Regions from separate parts of the Parabacteroides sp. AF14-59 genome, predicted to be linked through region 2. Evidence: riboswitches for the same ligand, from Rfam matches in the RefSeq annotation. Region 2 holds a riboswitch; the other holds the start of a gene.
What was found. Region 2 has a riboswitch for thiamine pyrophosphate ahead of DWW23_RS23685 (TonB-dependent receptor). Riboswitches for the same ligand answer to the same signal wherever they lie in the genome.

Region 1: it holds a riboswitch for thiamine pyrophosphate, as region 2 does, so the genes downstream of both, DWW23_RS01425 (sulfide-dependent adenosine diphosphate thiazole synthase) here and DWW23_RS23685 (TonB-dependent receptor) in region 2, are expected to answer to the same signal.

Annotation. Positions count from the first base shown of each region.
Region 1 covers NZ_QUHH01000001.1:327,695-335,590, reverse strand. The annotation lists gene DWW23_RS01445 (GAF domain-containing protein) at 1-88, opposite strand, end outside; gene DWW23_RS01440 (MATE family efflux transporter) at 165-1,508, shown strand; gene DWW23_RS01435 (nucleotidyltransferase family protein) at 1,581-1,874, shown strand; gene DWW23_RS01430 (AAA family ATPase) at 1,910-2,551, shown strand; TPP riboswitch at 2,569-2,664, shown strand; gene DWW23_RS01425 (sulfide-dependent adenosine diphosphate thiazole synthase) at 2,725-3,495, shown strand; gene DWW23_RS01420 (hypothetical protein) at 3,587-4,549, opposite strand; gene DWW23_RS01415 (DUF6769 family protein) at 5,078-5,467, shown strand; gene DWW23_RS01410 (efflux RND transporter periplasmic adaptor subunit) at 5,561-6,799, shown strand; gene DWW23_RS01405 (efflux RND transporter permease subunit) at 6,815-7,896, shown strand, end outside.
Region 2 covers NZ_QUHH01000032.1:20,854-28,749, reverse strand. The annotation lists gene DWW23_RS23695 (SusC/RagA family TonB-linked outer membrane protein) at 1-291, shown strand, start outside; gene DWW23_RS23690 (SusD/RagB family nutrient-binding outer membrane lipoprotein) at 331-1,938, shown strand; TPP riboswitch at 2,070-2,186, shown strand; gene DWW23_RS23685 (TonB-dependent receptor) at 2,249-4,447, shown strand; gene pnuC (nicotinamide riboside transporter PnuC) at 4,452-5,051, shown strand; gene DWW23_RS23675 (thiamine diphosphokinase) at 5,035-5,670, shown strand; gene DWW23_RS23670 (hypothetical protein) at 5,789-6,157, opposite strand; gene DWW23_RS23665 (DUF3868 domain-containing protein) at 6,215-7,711, opposite strand; gene DWW23_RS23660 (DUF3575 domain-containing protein) at 7,720-7,896, opposite strand, start outside.

The DNA.
Region 1 (7,896 bases), on a different contig from region 2:
CACCAGCCAGTAATGACTCTATCTGGGGGAATAGTGTTTGATACTGCTGCTCTTTATTTCCAACGCTTATGATTAAGTTCTCTGCCATCTTTTAAACTATTATAGTAGAACAAAGGTAAAAATTAATCGGAAATATCCGTACCTTTGCATATCAATTGGTTTTTATGGCAAAAGAAAACTCTCCTCTGGTATTAGGTACCGAACGTATTGGAAAACTGCTTACGCAATACGCTATTCCGGCGATTATCGCCATGACGGCATCTTCGCTTTATAATATGGCAGACAGTATTTTTATCGGACATGGGGTTGGGCCGCTGGCTATCTCCGGTCTGGCTCTGACCTTTCCGCTTATGAACCTGGCGGCAGCTTTCGGTTCGTTGGTCGGGGTAGGGGCTTCTACGCTTGTGTCTGTTAAATTAGGGCAGAAAGATTACGAAGGTGCAAACCGGGTTCTCGGCAATGTATTAGTGCTGAATGTTCTTCTCGGCGTCGCTTTTACCTTTGTCTTTTTGTTCCTTCTCGATCCGATCCTTTATTTCTTCGGGGCTAGTGAGAATACGATATCGTATGCACGCGATTATATGCAGATCATTCTCTATGGAAATGTGGTCACACACATGTATTTGGGATTGAATGCCGTATTGCGTTCATCCGGTTTCCCGAAACTGGCCATGTATGCGACACTGGCTTCGGTCGTGATAAACTGTATATTGAATCCGATCTTTATCTTTGGATTCGGCTGGGGAATCAAAGGTTCCGCATGGGCTACTGTGATTTCTCAGGTAATTTCACTGACCGGACAGATGATCCATTTTTCCAGACCGACGCAATTGCTTCATTTTAAGAAAGGTATTTATAAATTGAAGAAGGAGATAGTAAAAGGTATCCTGTATATCGGTATGTCTCCTTTCCTGATGAATCTCTGTTCTTGTCTGATCGTTATCCTGATCAACCGTGGATTGAAGGAGTATGGCGGAGATATGGCTATCGGGGCCTATGGTATTGTAAACCGTATCATCTTCCTGTTTGTAATGATCATTATGGGCTTCAACCAGGGTATGCAGCCGATTGCCGGATATAATTTCGGCGCCCGTTTATATCCTCGTGTGACGGAAGTGACCAAGCTGACGATGAAGTGGGCGATAGGCGTTGCAACGACGGGTTTCCTGTTATGCCAGTTGTTCCCGACTCTGATCGTGAATATGTTTACAACCGACGATGAATTGGTGAAAGCTGCCGTGTTCGGTCTTCATATCGTATTTGCCGTCTTCCCGATCGTGGGGTTCCAGATGGTGGCAACCAACTTCTTCCTTTCGATCGGTATGTCAAAGAAAGCGATCTTTTTGTCGCTTACCCGTCAGTTATTGTTCCTGATCCCTTGTTTGATCATCCTTCCCCGTTTCTTCGGAACGTTAGGTGTCTGGATCAGTATGCCGGTAGCCGACACGATCGCAACGGTCGTAACAGCAATTGTATTGGTAAATCAATTCAGGAAGTTTAAACAATAAATATTAGTTTACTACTGTTTGTAAATAAGGACAGGAACTCTTATCTTTGTGTTGTAACGAGATAAAATGAATATGAAAACTAGAAATGAATATTTAGAATTGCTCCGTTTGTATAAGCAACGGATGGCGGAACAATATGGAATTGTTCGTTTAGGTATTTTCGGTTCAGTGTCTCGTAACGAACAAAAAGAAGATAGTGATTTGGATGTTTGTGTAGAGATGAAAGAACCTGACGGTTTCATTCTGTTGAACATCAAATATGAGTTGGAGGAACTATTGCATTGTAAAATAGATATTGTTCGCTTGCGTGATAATATGAATGCTCTATTAAAACGTAATATAGAAAGGGACGGTATTTATGTGTAGAGAAGAATTCTTAAAAGGTAATCTTGAATAAATTTATGGATAACAAGATCATATTGACCATTGGCCGTCAATTTGGCAGCGGTGGACGAGAAGTAGGGCAGAAGTTGGCGAAAGCGCTGGGCATCGCTTATTATGATAAGGAACTGATGGCGATAGCAGCGAAAGAGAGCGGCTTGAGTGAGGAGTTTTTTGAGAAAGCGGACGAACGGGCTTCCAGCGGACTGTCATATGCATTTACGATGGGATATTCCTATATGGGAATGTTTACACCTTACAACGATATCTTATCGAACGACGGATTATTCAAGTTTCAGAGTGACGCTATCCGCAAGTTGGCGGCTGAGCAGTCGTGTGTCTTGGTAGGACGTTGTGCAGACTATATCCTGCGTGACGATCCCGACTGCCTGAGTTTCTTTATTCATACCACTCCCGAACATCGTATCCAGCGTATTATAGAAAGACAAGATGTAACTGTCGAGCAGGCAAAAGAACTGATGATGAAAACCGACAAATCGCGTGCCGCTTACTATAATTATTACACCAATAAAGAGTGGGGAGTCGCTTCTTCCTATAATTTCTCTATCGATGTATCTGTATTGGGTGTAGACGAAACAGTAGGGTTTATCAAAGACTTTGTTGAACGGAAAATGAATAAGCGGCCGCCACATTTCGGATAATTTATTATCTTTGCTGCGACTTATCATAGGGGTGCCTTAATATACAGGCTGAGATTATACCCATAGAACCTGCCCGGGTAATGCCGTGAAGGGAGAATCGGTAGAATTGCTAAATAAAGGAGAGCTTTACCTCTATGTGCTCTCTGATGTTTAAACACTAATTATTTAATGTAATGGAACAGATCGTTTCAACAGGAATTATTGACTCTTATTTTGCAAAACTGAAGAGCAACTTATCAATTGATGTGGCTATCGTAGGTGGTGGCCCTTCCGGTATCGTAGCAGCTTATTATCTGGCTAAAGCCGGTAAGAAAGTGGCTCTTTTCGACCGTAAACTGGCTCCCGGCGGAGGTATGTGGGGCGGTGCTATGATGTTTAATGATATTGTCGTACAGGAAGAAGCTATGCCGATCGTAAAGGAACTGGGTGTTTCTTATCATGATGCAGGCAACGGTACTTATATAATGGATTCAGTTCATACTACTTCTGCATTGATCTATCAGGCAACAAAAGCCGGTGCTACTATCTTTAACTGTTATTCGGTGGAAGACGTAGTATTCCATAACGATGCCGTAGCCGGTGTTGTAGTGAACTGGGCTCCGGTAATCCGCGAAGGTATGCATGTGGACCCGCTGACTATTATGGCTAAAGCTGTATTGGAAGGTACAGGACATGACTGCGAAGTAGCCCGTACAGTTGCCCGCAAGAACGATATCCGACTGAATACCCCGACAGGCGGTGTGATCGGTGAACGTTCATTGAATGTGGAACTGGGTGAACAGACTACCGTTGAAAACACAAAAGAGATCTATCCGGGATTATTTGTTTCCGGTATGGCTGCCAACGGAGTTAGCGGAAGTTTCCGTATGGGACCGATCTTCGGCGGTATGCTGATGAGCGGAAAGAAAGCCGCAGAACTTATCTGTGAAAAGCTGGATAAGTAAGATCAGATAATGATATCATATGAAAAGGACGGAAATCTATAGAAGATAACCGTCCTTTTTCAATTATAGTAACATAAAAACTCATGCCTTTTTACATATTCTCTACAATCTCCCGTTGTTTTTTGAAGAACTGTATCCGTTGCATTTCGCCGCTTTCGGATATCATCGTGGAGAATTTACGTAAGGACTGAATCCATTCCTTCATATTTTTGCACATCTCTTTATCCCTCGAAGTGATCGAGTTGATTGAAAAAATCCGGATCAGACTTAATTGCAAGTTCGATGTTTCCACATAGCTGTATGTGGCTTCAAAATTGATGTTGGATATATATATATGTATATCCTTTCCCGAATCAAATTTCCCTCTGGAAGCGATTGTTTCCAGATCGTCTAATAGTTGCAGGAGTTCCTCCTGTAGTTTGGTGACTTCTTCTTCTGTAATTAAATGAACACTGGCGAAATACTTTATGTCGTTCACCAGATAATGAAACATCATGCTATCCCATATATAATGCGTAGTCTGTATATATGAGCTCGCTTCTACGAATGCCTTTTGGGCGCGTTTGAGATCGTCTGGTATGTTCAGTTCTGAAAAGTTCTTTACACAATTTACCTTTTCATTCTGGTACATCCATTTGAATAGCCGGAACCTGGACAAATTATCGTATTTCAGGTAATAAGTCTGGGGGATCATATTTGAAGCCGTACTAAGTTCCGAGGTCGGATCATCCCGTAAGGATTCAAATAATTCAACGTAGTGGTCAAGAATCGCGTAATACGTTTTGATAGGATCTGAATAATGTAAAAGATTCAGGTCGAACATTGCGTTATTGGTATAGCTTATACCCACGATCTGATCCAGGGAAACTCCCAATTTCTTTGAAATTATAGAAGCTTCATTGAGGGTGAAAGGGACTTCGCCGCGTAATCTTCTGTATACGGCTTCTTTTCCTATATAAAGAATATCCATCAGGGTATTCGCCAAGTTGACCCCATCCGGAATTTTATCTTTCATTACCTCGATCAGATTTGTATTTAATACATCTGTATTCATTCCAATTCTCCCTTTTAAATAATATATATGTTCAATTATTAAACAATAAACAATGCGTATTGTTTCGGAAAACGCAACAATAGACGTTAAAGTGTCTCCATGTTACTTATTTTCGAAAAAGACGAGTCGGTAAATACTTGAATGAGAAATAGACGCGTCTCAAAATACCTTATTTGCGAAATAGAACTCCCGTATTTGCTTCGTAAATTCGCATATCTCAATTAAGAGAGACGGCAATGATGGTTTGAACGAATAGTTATTGCAGTTTAATATTAATACTAAGTGATGTTAATTGAAATAGCATTAGAATGGATGAACTTTATTTTATTTTAGTCTTAGATTTTTTGTTTATAAATTATTGACCTAACCAAACATTTGCTTGTATAATCAGAATGAGTAGACCACTAATGCTAATACCATGAACAACTGTCCGGCTGGGAGGTGACTCTCGGCCGGTCTTTTTTTTCTATATATCTGCTGTTTGCCTTTGAGTTGCAAAATAAACTTTTTACTTTTGCAACATAAATCATGAGAGCGAAGAAACATATAATCCGTTACATAATGTTGGTGGCAAGTATCATCATGCTGCTTTCGGTTGTGGTGCCACATCACCACCACAGTAACGGTATGCCTTGTTTCAAATCGTTGACTGAACATAACCATAAAAGCTCGTCTTCTCACGATTGCGGATGCAACGGGCATAATCTGGCCCTTTTTACATCTCTTTTGTCGCATGTGACAAATGCAGATGTAAGTCACTTACTTTTCCCTTTGCAAGTTTTATTTGATTATATTAACCCTCCTGTTCCGTTGCTGTACGGACAAACGTTCGATCGTGAACGAGCCTTTTATATTGAGTCTCTGCACGATACCTGGATCACGTGCTCCGGCGGACTGCGTGCCCCTCCTGTGTTATAATTGTTTCTGATAGGAGCGAACCTTATTCGCATTCCGGTGTTTTAAGCAAGACGCCGAACTATTTTATTTGCATTTATAACATATTATAATACAATGAGAAAGATATATTTATTGTGGGTTTTATGTGCCTACATATTCGCAAGCTGTGGCGGCGGAGCTGCTAAGCCTGAAGAGCATAACCATGATCATGAAGCACATGAACATGAAGAAGGACACGATCACGAACATGAAGGTCATGATCACGAACACGAGGGAGACGAGCATGAAGGCCATGATCATGGAAATGAAGCTGCAGCAGGTGCACACTCCAACGAAATCATTTTTAAAGAAGAATTGGCGAAAGCTGTCGGGCTGCAGACAAAAGTGATGGAACCGGCTTCTTTTACGGATGTTATAAAAACCAGTGGAAGCGTACTGGCAGCACAGGGGGATGAAACAACGGTGGTTGCAACTGTTCCCGGTATTGTGACATTCGGTCGTTTATCATTTGTTGACGGTACTCCGGTAAAGAAAGGGCAGGCGATCCTGAGCCTGGCTTCCAGCTCCCTGTCGGAAGGGAATGTAGCTGCCCGTGCCAAATATGCATACGAAACAGCCAGGAAAGAATATGAGCGTATGCAGCAGTTGGTAGGAGATAAGATTGTTTCGGCTAAAGATTTTGAACAGGCTCGTTTGAATTATGAAAACGCAAAGGCTGCTTATGATGCTGTTGCCGGTAAGCAGACAGAGAATGGCGTGTCGGTGGTATCTCCGATGAACGGATATTTGAAGAATCTTCAGGTAAAAGAAGGGGACTATGTGACAGTGGGGCAACCGCTGGCAACTATCTCTCAGAATAGCCGTTTGGTGCTTCGTGCCGAGGTTTCGGAAAAGTATTATCAATATCTTCCGGCTGTTCAGTCTGCTAATTTCCGTACTCCTTATGATGAGCAGGTATATAAGCTTTCCGAGCTTCACGGACGGTTGCTTTCGTATGGAAAAGCGTCGGATGCCAATTCATTCTATATTCCTGTTACTTTTGAGTTTGATAATAAAGGAGCCGTTATTCCCGGTTCTTTCGTCGAGATTTATCTGCTTGCTACTCCGATGCAGGAGGTGTTGAGCGTCCCTGTTTCCTCCCTGATAGAAGAACAAGGAATTTATTCTGTATTTATCCGTCTCGATGAAGAAGGTTATAAAAAGCAGGAAGTAAAACTGGGAGCGAATAATGGTTCTGAAGTACAGATATTATCCGGCTTGAAACCGGGTGACGTGGTCGTAACACAAGGCGCTTATCAGATTAAACTCGCCTCTGCTTCTAATGCTATTCCGGCTCATACTCACAATCATTAATGGGAGGAGCAGAATATGTTGAATAAGATAATATATTACTCGCTGCATAACAGATTGGTTGTCCTGATCTGTGCGTTGCTGCTGATGATAGCGGGAACTTATACGGCCTTTCATACGGATGTAGACGTGTTCCCCGACCTGAATGCTCCGACCGTGGTTATCATGACCGAAGCAAACGGGATGGCTCCTGAAGAGGTGGAACGTCTGGTTACTTTCCCGGTCGAAACGGCTGTAAACGGAGCGATGGATGTACGCCGTGTACGTTCTTCTTCTACCACCGGATTTTCGGTTGTATGGGTGGAGTTCGACTGGGGAACGGATATTTACCGTGCCCGTCAGATCGTTTCCGAGAAACTGGCGGTTGTAAGTGAAAGTCTTCCCGAAAATGTAGGGAAACCGACATTGGGGCCTCAATCATCTATCCTGGGGGAAATGATGATTATCGGATTGACGACTAAGGATAATGGAAATGACCCCGTCGGTACCACCCAAATGGACCTGCGCACAATTGCCGACTGGACGATCCGTCCGCGTTTATTATCTACCGGAGGTGTGGCACAGGTAGCCGTAATTGGGGGAGATATCAAAGAATATCAGATCTTACTCGATCCTGCCCGCATGAAACATTATGGAGTAGGGTTGAATGAGGTGCTGACGGTTTGCCGTAACATGAACCGTAATGCAAACGGTGGTGTCTTGTACGAATACGACAATGAGTATATCATTCGTGGTATCCTTTCTACTCCGAAAGCGGAAGAACTGGCAAAAGGTGTGATCAAGACAGTGGACGGTTTTCCTGTTCTGCTGGAGAATGTGGCTACAGTGAAAGTAGGAAGCAAAAGCCCTAAATTGGGTACGGCATCCGAACGGGGTAAACATGCTGTCCTTATCACGGTTACCAAACAGCCGAATACCAGTACGATCGACCTGACAAATAAACTGGATGAAATTGTGGCTGACCTTCAAAAGAGTTTGCCTGCCGATGTAAATATATCTACCGATATTTTCCGTCAGAGCCGTTTCATCGACAGTTCTATTAACAATGTAAAGAACAGTTTGTTTGAAGGAAGTATCTTCGTTGTGATTGTGCTCTTCCT
Region 2 (7,896 bases):
TGGGGATATTCCGGTAATATCACTTACGAAAATGCGATACAGAAAAACTCTTATGTAAAAATGCGCGAATTGAGCCTTGGTTACAGATTACCTAAAAACATCACCAGCAAATTCGGCTGCAAAAACCTGATGGTTTCCGTATACGGTCGTAACCTCTTCTACTTCTATAAGAGCTTGAAAGAATTCGATGCGGAATGTACTGACGGAACGACCTGGATCAGCCAGGCACAGATTGGCGGTTCTACAGCCACAACACGTTCATTCGGCTTCTCAGTACGTGCAAGCTTCTAATCGACGAAATAAATATAGAATAATAAAATTGAAAGATTTATGAAAAAAATATATGCACTCGCACTCGGATGCGCAGCCTTACTGGCAACGTCTTCCTGCAGTGACGACAAATTTACGGACCAATACCAGGATCCGTCGAAAACGCAAAAGGTGACATGTCCGGCTTTAATGGTCGGTGTCTGGCAAGCCTCCAATACATGGATGAATCCGGTTTATTACAGATACTATGTATCTTCCACCACTTCCGGCCTGTTCTCCGGCGTTATCGGCCATACAAACAGCAAGGACCGCTTTGCCGGTGCCGGACAGGGTTATTTCAACGAACGTTGGAGAAACTTCTACAATACACTGACTCAGTTCAGAGTATTGGAAAGCGAATTCAATAATCTCCCGGAAGAAGAAAAAGAAGATTACCGTATCTTCTTCCTGCTGGGACGTACTGTGATGGAAGAACAATTGTATGAAGTGTGTTCTGCCTGGGGAGGAGTTCCATTCTCTGAAGCCGGTACATTATGGGCAACCGGGAATGTTGCGACCTCCAAACCCAAATACGATTCGGACATCGATTTGTACCGGATGATCCTGACCGACCTGGACGAAGTCAATACATATCTTAACGGCCGTTCGCTTCCATCTAATGCCAGTACTTTCCTGAGCGCAGAAGATTACGTAAACAACGGAGATGTTTCCTTATGGCGGAAATATGTAAACTCATTGCGTTTACGTGTTGCTACCCATCTTGCCTCCAACGGCGATCTGGTCAACGAAGCCCGTACAGCGATCAAGACGATGTTGGAAAACCCGGGAACTTATCCTATGGTAGATGTCAATTCTGATAATATTACTGTACCACAGACCGACGACGATCAGTTCGACTTCGACCGTGACCTGCAGAATGCAATCGAAAACACCCGCTATAACCGCATGTCAGGTGCTATGCAACGTGCCTTAAATGCAAACACAAACAATGAAGACCCCCGTCTGGAAGTGTTATACGACAGTAACTGGAACAACGAGTATATCGGCCTCGACCCGAAAGAAACCATTACGGACCAGGAAACGAACCTGAGTATCTCGACACACGGTACTGCTAAATATTACGCCGCACTGGATACATCGACCTTCACCCGTAACCCGGGATTCCCTGGTCTCTGGATGACAGCTGCCGAAGTTTCTTTTATGAAGGCGGAAGCTTATGCCAACAACTGGGCCAGCGGCAATGCCAAAAGTGAATTCATAAATGCTATGAAACTCTCTACCGAGTTTTATTTCGACCTGAATTCTACAGGAACTTTCCGCGATGCACTGACAGCTCCGTCCGCTTCTGTCGTAGAAGCGTATGCCGAAACACAGTGGGATGCCAGCAATCCTCAGAAGAGTATTCTGACACAACGCTGGATACATCATGGCGCAATCCAGGAATATGAAGCCTGGAACGTCGTTCGTCGTACCGGTTATCCGGAAATTTATTTCAAACGTGATAACCAGTCCGTTGCCACTCCCCTGCCTCTCGACCGCATCCAGTATCCGTCTGACGAAAAAGACTATAACCCGGATAATCTGAATGCCCACCTGGGAGGTAAGGAAGATTCCTGGTACACTCCGCTGAACTGGATGAAGAGTACATGGTATACAACGATTGAATAGCATACAGAAAATATCCACAGTAAATAATTACAACATAATTGATGGTAGATTGTGGAACAGAAACCGCCCCGAAGTGATTCGCGGCGGTTTTACCATTTGTACAATCCCCTAACTTTCCTTACCTTTGCCATCCGAATACAAAGGGGTGCTTGCAGCGTACCGAATATCGTACGTACCGCAGGCTGAGATTATACCCATATTACCTGATACGGATAATGCCGCCGAAGGGAATTGTAAAACATGGTATACTTCTTCACACAACACTCCTCTCCTATTCATTTATCAGTTTTTAAACAATAAGGTAAAAAGGATGAAAAGTGTATTATTATTTATTGCCGGTTCGCTGGCCACATGGGCCACAGCGGAAAATCAACCGGATCCTGTCGATTCTTTAAAAATTTCACGCGATCTGTCGCTGGACGAAGTAGTCGTCACAGCCACCCGGGTAGCCAAAGGGACTCCGGTAGCCTACAGCGAAGTATCCAGAAACGAACTCACCCGCAAAAACGACGGCCAGGGTATTCCCTATCTGATCTCTCAATCTCCGTCTGTCATCATGACTTCAGATGCAGGGACAGGGATCGGTTATTCCGGTTTCCGTATCCGCGGAACAGACGCCAACCGTATCAACATCACAGTAAATGGCGTGCCGGTCAACGACTCCGAATCACATACGGTCTTTTGGGCGAACATGTCCGACTTTGCCTCATCTGTCGACAACATACAGATACAACGCGGAGCCGGAACATCCACTAACGGAGCCGCAGCCTTCGGGGCTACCGTAGCCATGCAGACACAGAAGCCGGACCTGAAATCTTATGCTGAATATTCCCTTTCGGCAGGTTCGTTCGGAACCGTTAAAAACTCAGTGAAGCTGGGAACCGGATTGCTCCATGACCATTTCGTGTTCGATGCCCGTTATTCCAATGTACAAAGTGACGGATATATCGACCGGGCAACAGCCAATATGCATTCTTACTTCGGTTCCAGTACTTATTACGGAGATAACACGCTGGTCCGTTTCCTGACTTTCGGAAATATAGAGAAGACGTATCAGGCATGGAACGGCGTTCCCTCCTCTCTTCTGAACAGCGACCGAACCTACAATCCGTGCGGAGAATACGAAGAAAACGGAATCAAAAAGTTTTACAACAACCAGACTGACAATTACTGGCAACAGAACTATCATCTGATGGCCAGCCAACGCCTGGGTGACTTGTGGAACATGAACCTGACTCTCCATTATACACATGGGGAAGGGTATTACGAAGATTATAAAGCAGATTCAGATTTCGAAAAATACCAATTACCCGAATACATAAACGGAAAAGGCGATACCATCCGCAAATCAGACCTCGTCCGCCGTAAATGGCTGGATAATGATTTCTATGGCGTTGTCTACAGTGCAAACTACCGTTCCGAACGTCTTCAGATGAGTTTCGGTTCGGCTGTAAACAAATATGTAGGCGACCATTTCGGCCGTGTCATGTGGGTAAAGAGCGGAGAAGCACTTCCACAGCCAGACTACGAATATTACCGTAACAGAGGAAACAAATTGGACTATAACTTTTATGTAAAAGGCAACTACCGGTTTCACCCGTATCTGAACGGATATCTCGACCTGCAATACCGCGGTATTTATTATACCATTAAAGGAAGTGACGACAAAGCCCGCGGTGACGTCGATGTAGACAAGCACTGGAATTTTTTCAACCCGAAAGCGGGCATCAATTTCCAGAAAGACGGCCATAATGCTTTCATCTCCTTCTCCGTTGCCAACCGGGAACCCAACCGTGACAATTTCACGGAAGCCAAACCCCATGAACGTCCCGCACACGAAACCCTGTACGATTATGAAGCCGGTTATAGCTTCGGTAACGAGCGTTTCCGGGTCGGTGCCAATCTCTATTTTATGGATTATAACAATCAGTTGATCCTTAGTGGCAAAATCAGCGAAATTGGTGAGGCTTTGACCAGCAATATCAAAGACAGTTATCGTATGGGTATCGAACTGACCGGAGGTGTAAGTATCACCCACTGGCTGGAATGGAATGGAAACGTTACCCTGAGCCGTAACAAAATAAAAGACTATACTCATTTTATGGACGATTATGATAACGGCGGCCAGGCTAGCGAATACCTGGGAACAACAGATATAGCCTTCTCCCCCGGTATCATTGCCAACAGTATGTTCGACTTCAATCTGAAAGGATTCTCCGCGAGTTTCAACTCACAGTTCGTAGGCCGTCAGTACATCGACAACACTTCCACCAAAGACCGTTCGATCGATCCTTACTTTGTGAACAGCCTGCGTGTTGGATATGTCTTCAAACCGAAATTCATCAAAGAGCTTGGAGTAGATGTTACGATCAACAACCTCTTTAACGAACAATATGAAACAAATGCCTGGGTTTCCACCTACACCAGCGGAGGTAAAGTCCACAAATACGACGGCTATTTCACCCAGGCAGGTACAAATGTCATGGCAAGAGTAACATTCAAATTCTGAAAAAATGGAGCAACTACTGGAATATTTTGGTGTCATAACAGGTTTTCTTTACCTGTTACTGGAGATCAGACAGCATAAAGCAATGTGGATTGTCGGTTTTATGACCTCACTGGTCTACGTTTTTGTTTTCTTCTTCTCTAAAATATATGCCGATATGGGACTGAATATCTACTATGTTGCCATCAGCATTTACGGTTTCAGAAAATGGACCTGCGCAGAAAAAAATATTACCGAAGAAAAAGTCCCGGATGACACAATTTTCTACCGTCATATCACCTGGTCATTATTCGCGGGGATAGCATCAGCTATCCTCGCCATATACACTCTGCTTTATTACATACTCCACAATTTCACAGACTCTCCGATCCCTATGGGCGATGCATTCACCACCTCCGTCGGAATCGTTGCCACCTGGATGTTGGCGCGCCGTATTATCGAACACTGGATATTCTGGGTTATCGTCAATTTCGTATCCGTCTATCTTTATTATCTGCGTGGCTTATATCCTACTATGTTTTTGTACATTTGCTACGGCATTTTAGCTATTGTCGGATATTATACGTGGAAAAAGAAAGGAATAAATACAAATGACAACATCTTATGATTGTATAGTGGTTGCTAACGGTAGTTTTCCGCAAACAGCCGGGCCGTTGGAACTTTTAAAATCCGCACCGGCCATCATTGCATGCGACGGGGCAGTGCAGAACCTGCATGAACGGGGACTGATCCCTACAGCTATCGTCGGCGACCTCGACAGCATCCCCCCCGCAATGTTGCAACTATATGACGACCGCATCCATACGGTAGAAGACCAGGAAATAAACGACCTCACTAAAGCCGTACGTTTCGCCCACTCTTCAGGCTTCCGGAACCTACTGATCCTGGGAGCTACCGGGCTGCGCGAAGACCATACACTGGGAAATATATCGTTGCTGACAGATTACGCACCTTTATTCGATCAGGTAGAAATGATTTCCGATTACGGCCGTTTTGTTCCCGTGCTACAAACAGCAACACTGCCATGCACACCCGGCCAACAAATCTCTATCTTTTCCATGTATCCCTGCGGAGAAATAACAACCGAAGGTCTCCGCTGGCCCATCACCCACCGTCGTTTGACATCCTGGTGGCAAGGCAGCCTCAACGAAGCGACCGGAACGGAATTTATCCTCACCCTTTCTCCGGATGCCCGGCTGATCGTTTATTTCCAAACCCCTCTCTAATTTTCAATTCTCAATTAAAAAAAATGCCCCGGAAGGATAACCACTCACTTCCGGGGACTTAATACACCCTCAATTTTACAACTTAGTATACTTAACCAAAGCCTCACGGCTTCACCTTTTATGCTGGTAATTTATTCAATTGACAAGCTTTCCATTCCGGGAAGCCGTCTATCTGATCGTTCAGCTGAAATAATAGTTTATCATCAGCCACTTGTTTCAAAATAGTTTTCGGAGCAAGAGGCAAACGCATGTCGTCCACTTCAAAAAAAGCTTTCAACAAAATCACGTCATATCCGTCACGAACTACTTCCTTCTTTATTACAACCGGCACTTTCAGCTGAGCCAGATAATAAGCGGAACGTTCATAGGCGCACCATTTGTTTCCTTCCAGATAGAGATGTACTCCGTTCCGGTTGTTGATCTCGTTCACTAAAACGTTCTCGACTTGTGCAGCATGTTCCATATTATTACTTTTATGCTTTTTCATAAATCATTCCAATGCAAAAATAGACTCTATTTATAACAATCTCACACGGTGTATGTATCAATTATGTGCGTTGAAACTATCAAACAGAGCATTGTCATCTCTTTTCTTCTGCAATTCTCTCAAATTATTAGCTGCTCCTATCACACCGGCATCATTTGCCTTTTTCAACAACACTTCAGCTCCATCGAGATCACCTTCAATTAATTTCAAAACACCACGGGCATGGATCGCTTCCGCTGAATCACCGGCTTTCGACAGATAATTTTTTGCAGCGGCATAATCGCCTTTTCCTATAGAGATATTAGCAGCATTCAGATTCGCCACCGGATCAGAGCTATACATACGTACAGCTATTTCAAATACATTATTATACTCTTTGCTTCCTGTTTCATAGCTATTGGCTACGGCAAACATTTCGCTCAGGCTCAACTGCTGCGGACGTGTTTTGATAATCTCACGGCCTTCTTCCACTGTGAACTCGCGGACCGTATAGTCGATACGGTATTCCGAACGGCGCAATGACGGGAAAATATTTTTCAATACATAACTGAAAGCCGATCCACCTTTCAAAGCGCGTAATTTGGCCTCTTTCTGGTCAGGCTGCAGATCACTAGCTATAATACCGAGTACCTCATCACGTGCAGGCACCTCCGAATCAGCCACAACCTGTGCCTTGAAACCAGCCCAATCTTCCGGCTCATTTTCTAATGTAAAGAAACTCTGCGGGAAATCATTTTTTGAACGAATATAATCCCGCAACGCTTTCACACGGTTATCAGACAAGCGGTCGTTCGAAGCATAGGAGCCTTCCGGAGAAGCATATCCTTTCAGCATAATACCTTTCGGAGTAATATTTTTATCCGACGTCACCGAACGGATCGTACTATTGATCTTATCCAATTCTGCAGCATTATTCCGGAAATCGGGAAGTATCTGTGACTTGCCCACCTGGAAGTCCAGATAAGCCGTACCCACTTCTGCACGGTGTTTTTCCGTTTCTGCTACCGGTGTTATATACGCCAGCGTAGGTTGTACCTCATAGCGTGCATCCGGACGGCGGCGGATATGATCCGTTACCAACAATTTATTAGCATCTTCCTGTCCGCAACCGCAAAGATCGGCTGCCAGTGAAATCTTCGCATCCTTCATCCAGTCTTCCCAACCGATAGCGGCCTGGTAACGAATCACCTCTTCCGTTTGGTCTTTGTTCACCTTTGCCACACTATAATGCGGTATTTCCACCAGGTTATTCAATTTGATCTCGCGGGTATATACTTTATGACGGATACGGCCGTTACGCAATACGGAGAGAAAACCTTCTTTCTTGTCACCGACTTCCACCACCGGCGTCAATTCGAGCGACTTACATGTTTTAACGGAACTGTTATTCAAAGTAATGACCGCATCCAGGTAAAGCGAATCTCCCCGTTGCACCGCATCATTACAAACTACTTTCACCGCATTCGATAGTACACCGTTCTGTGCCATTGCAGCCGGAGAAAGCACTACCAGTACTGCTGCCAGTATATATATATTTTTCATTTTCTTATTCATCGTCCTGCTTATTTAAAGAAATAGATAAAAGAAAGAGCAGCTTTCGTCACACCGAAGTAGTCTCTGGTTCCACTTTTTTCGATCGTACCACATACTGCACATGGATATTTATCATTATCCAGATGAGCCCAACCCACACCGATCACAGCTTCCATACTCCACCGGCTACTCAACAGCCACTGGTA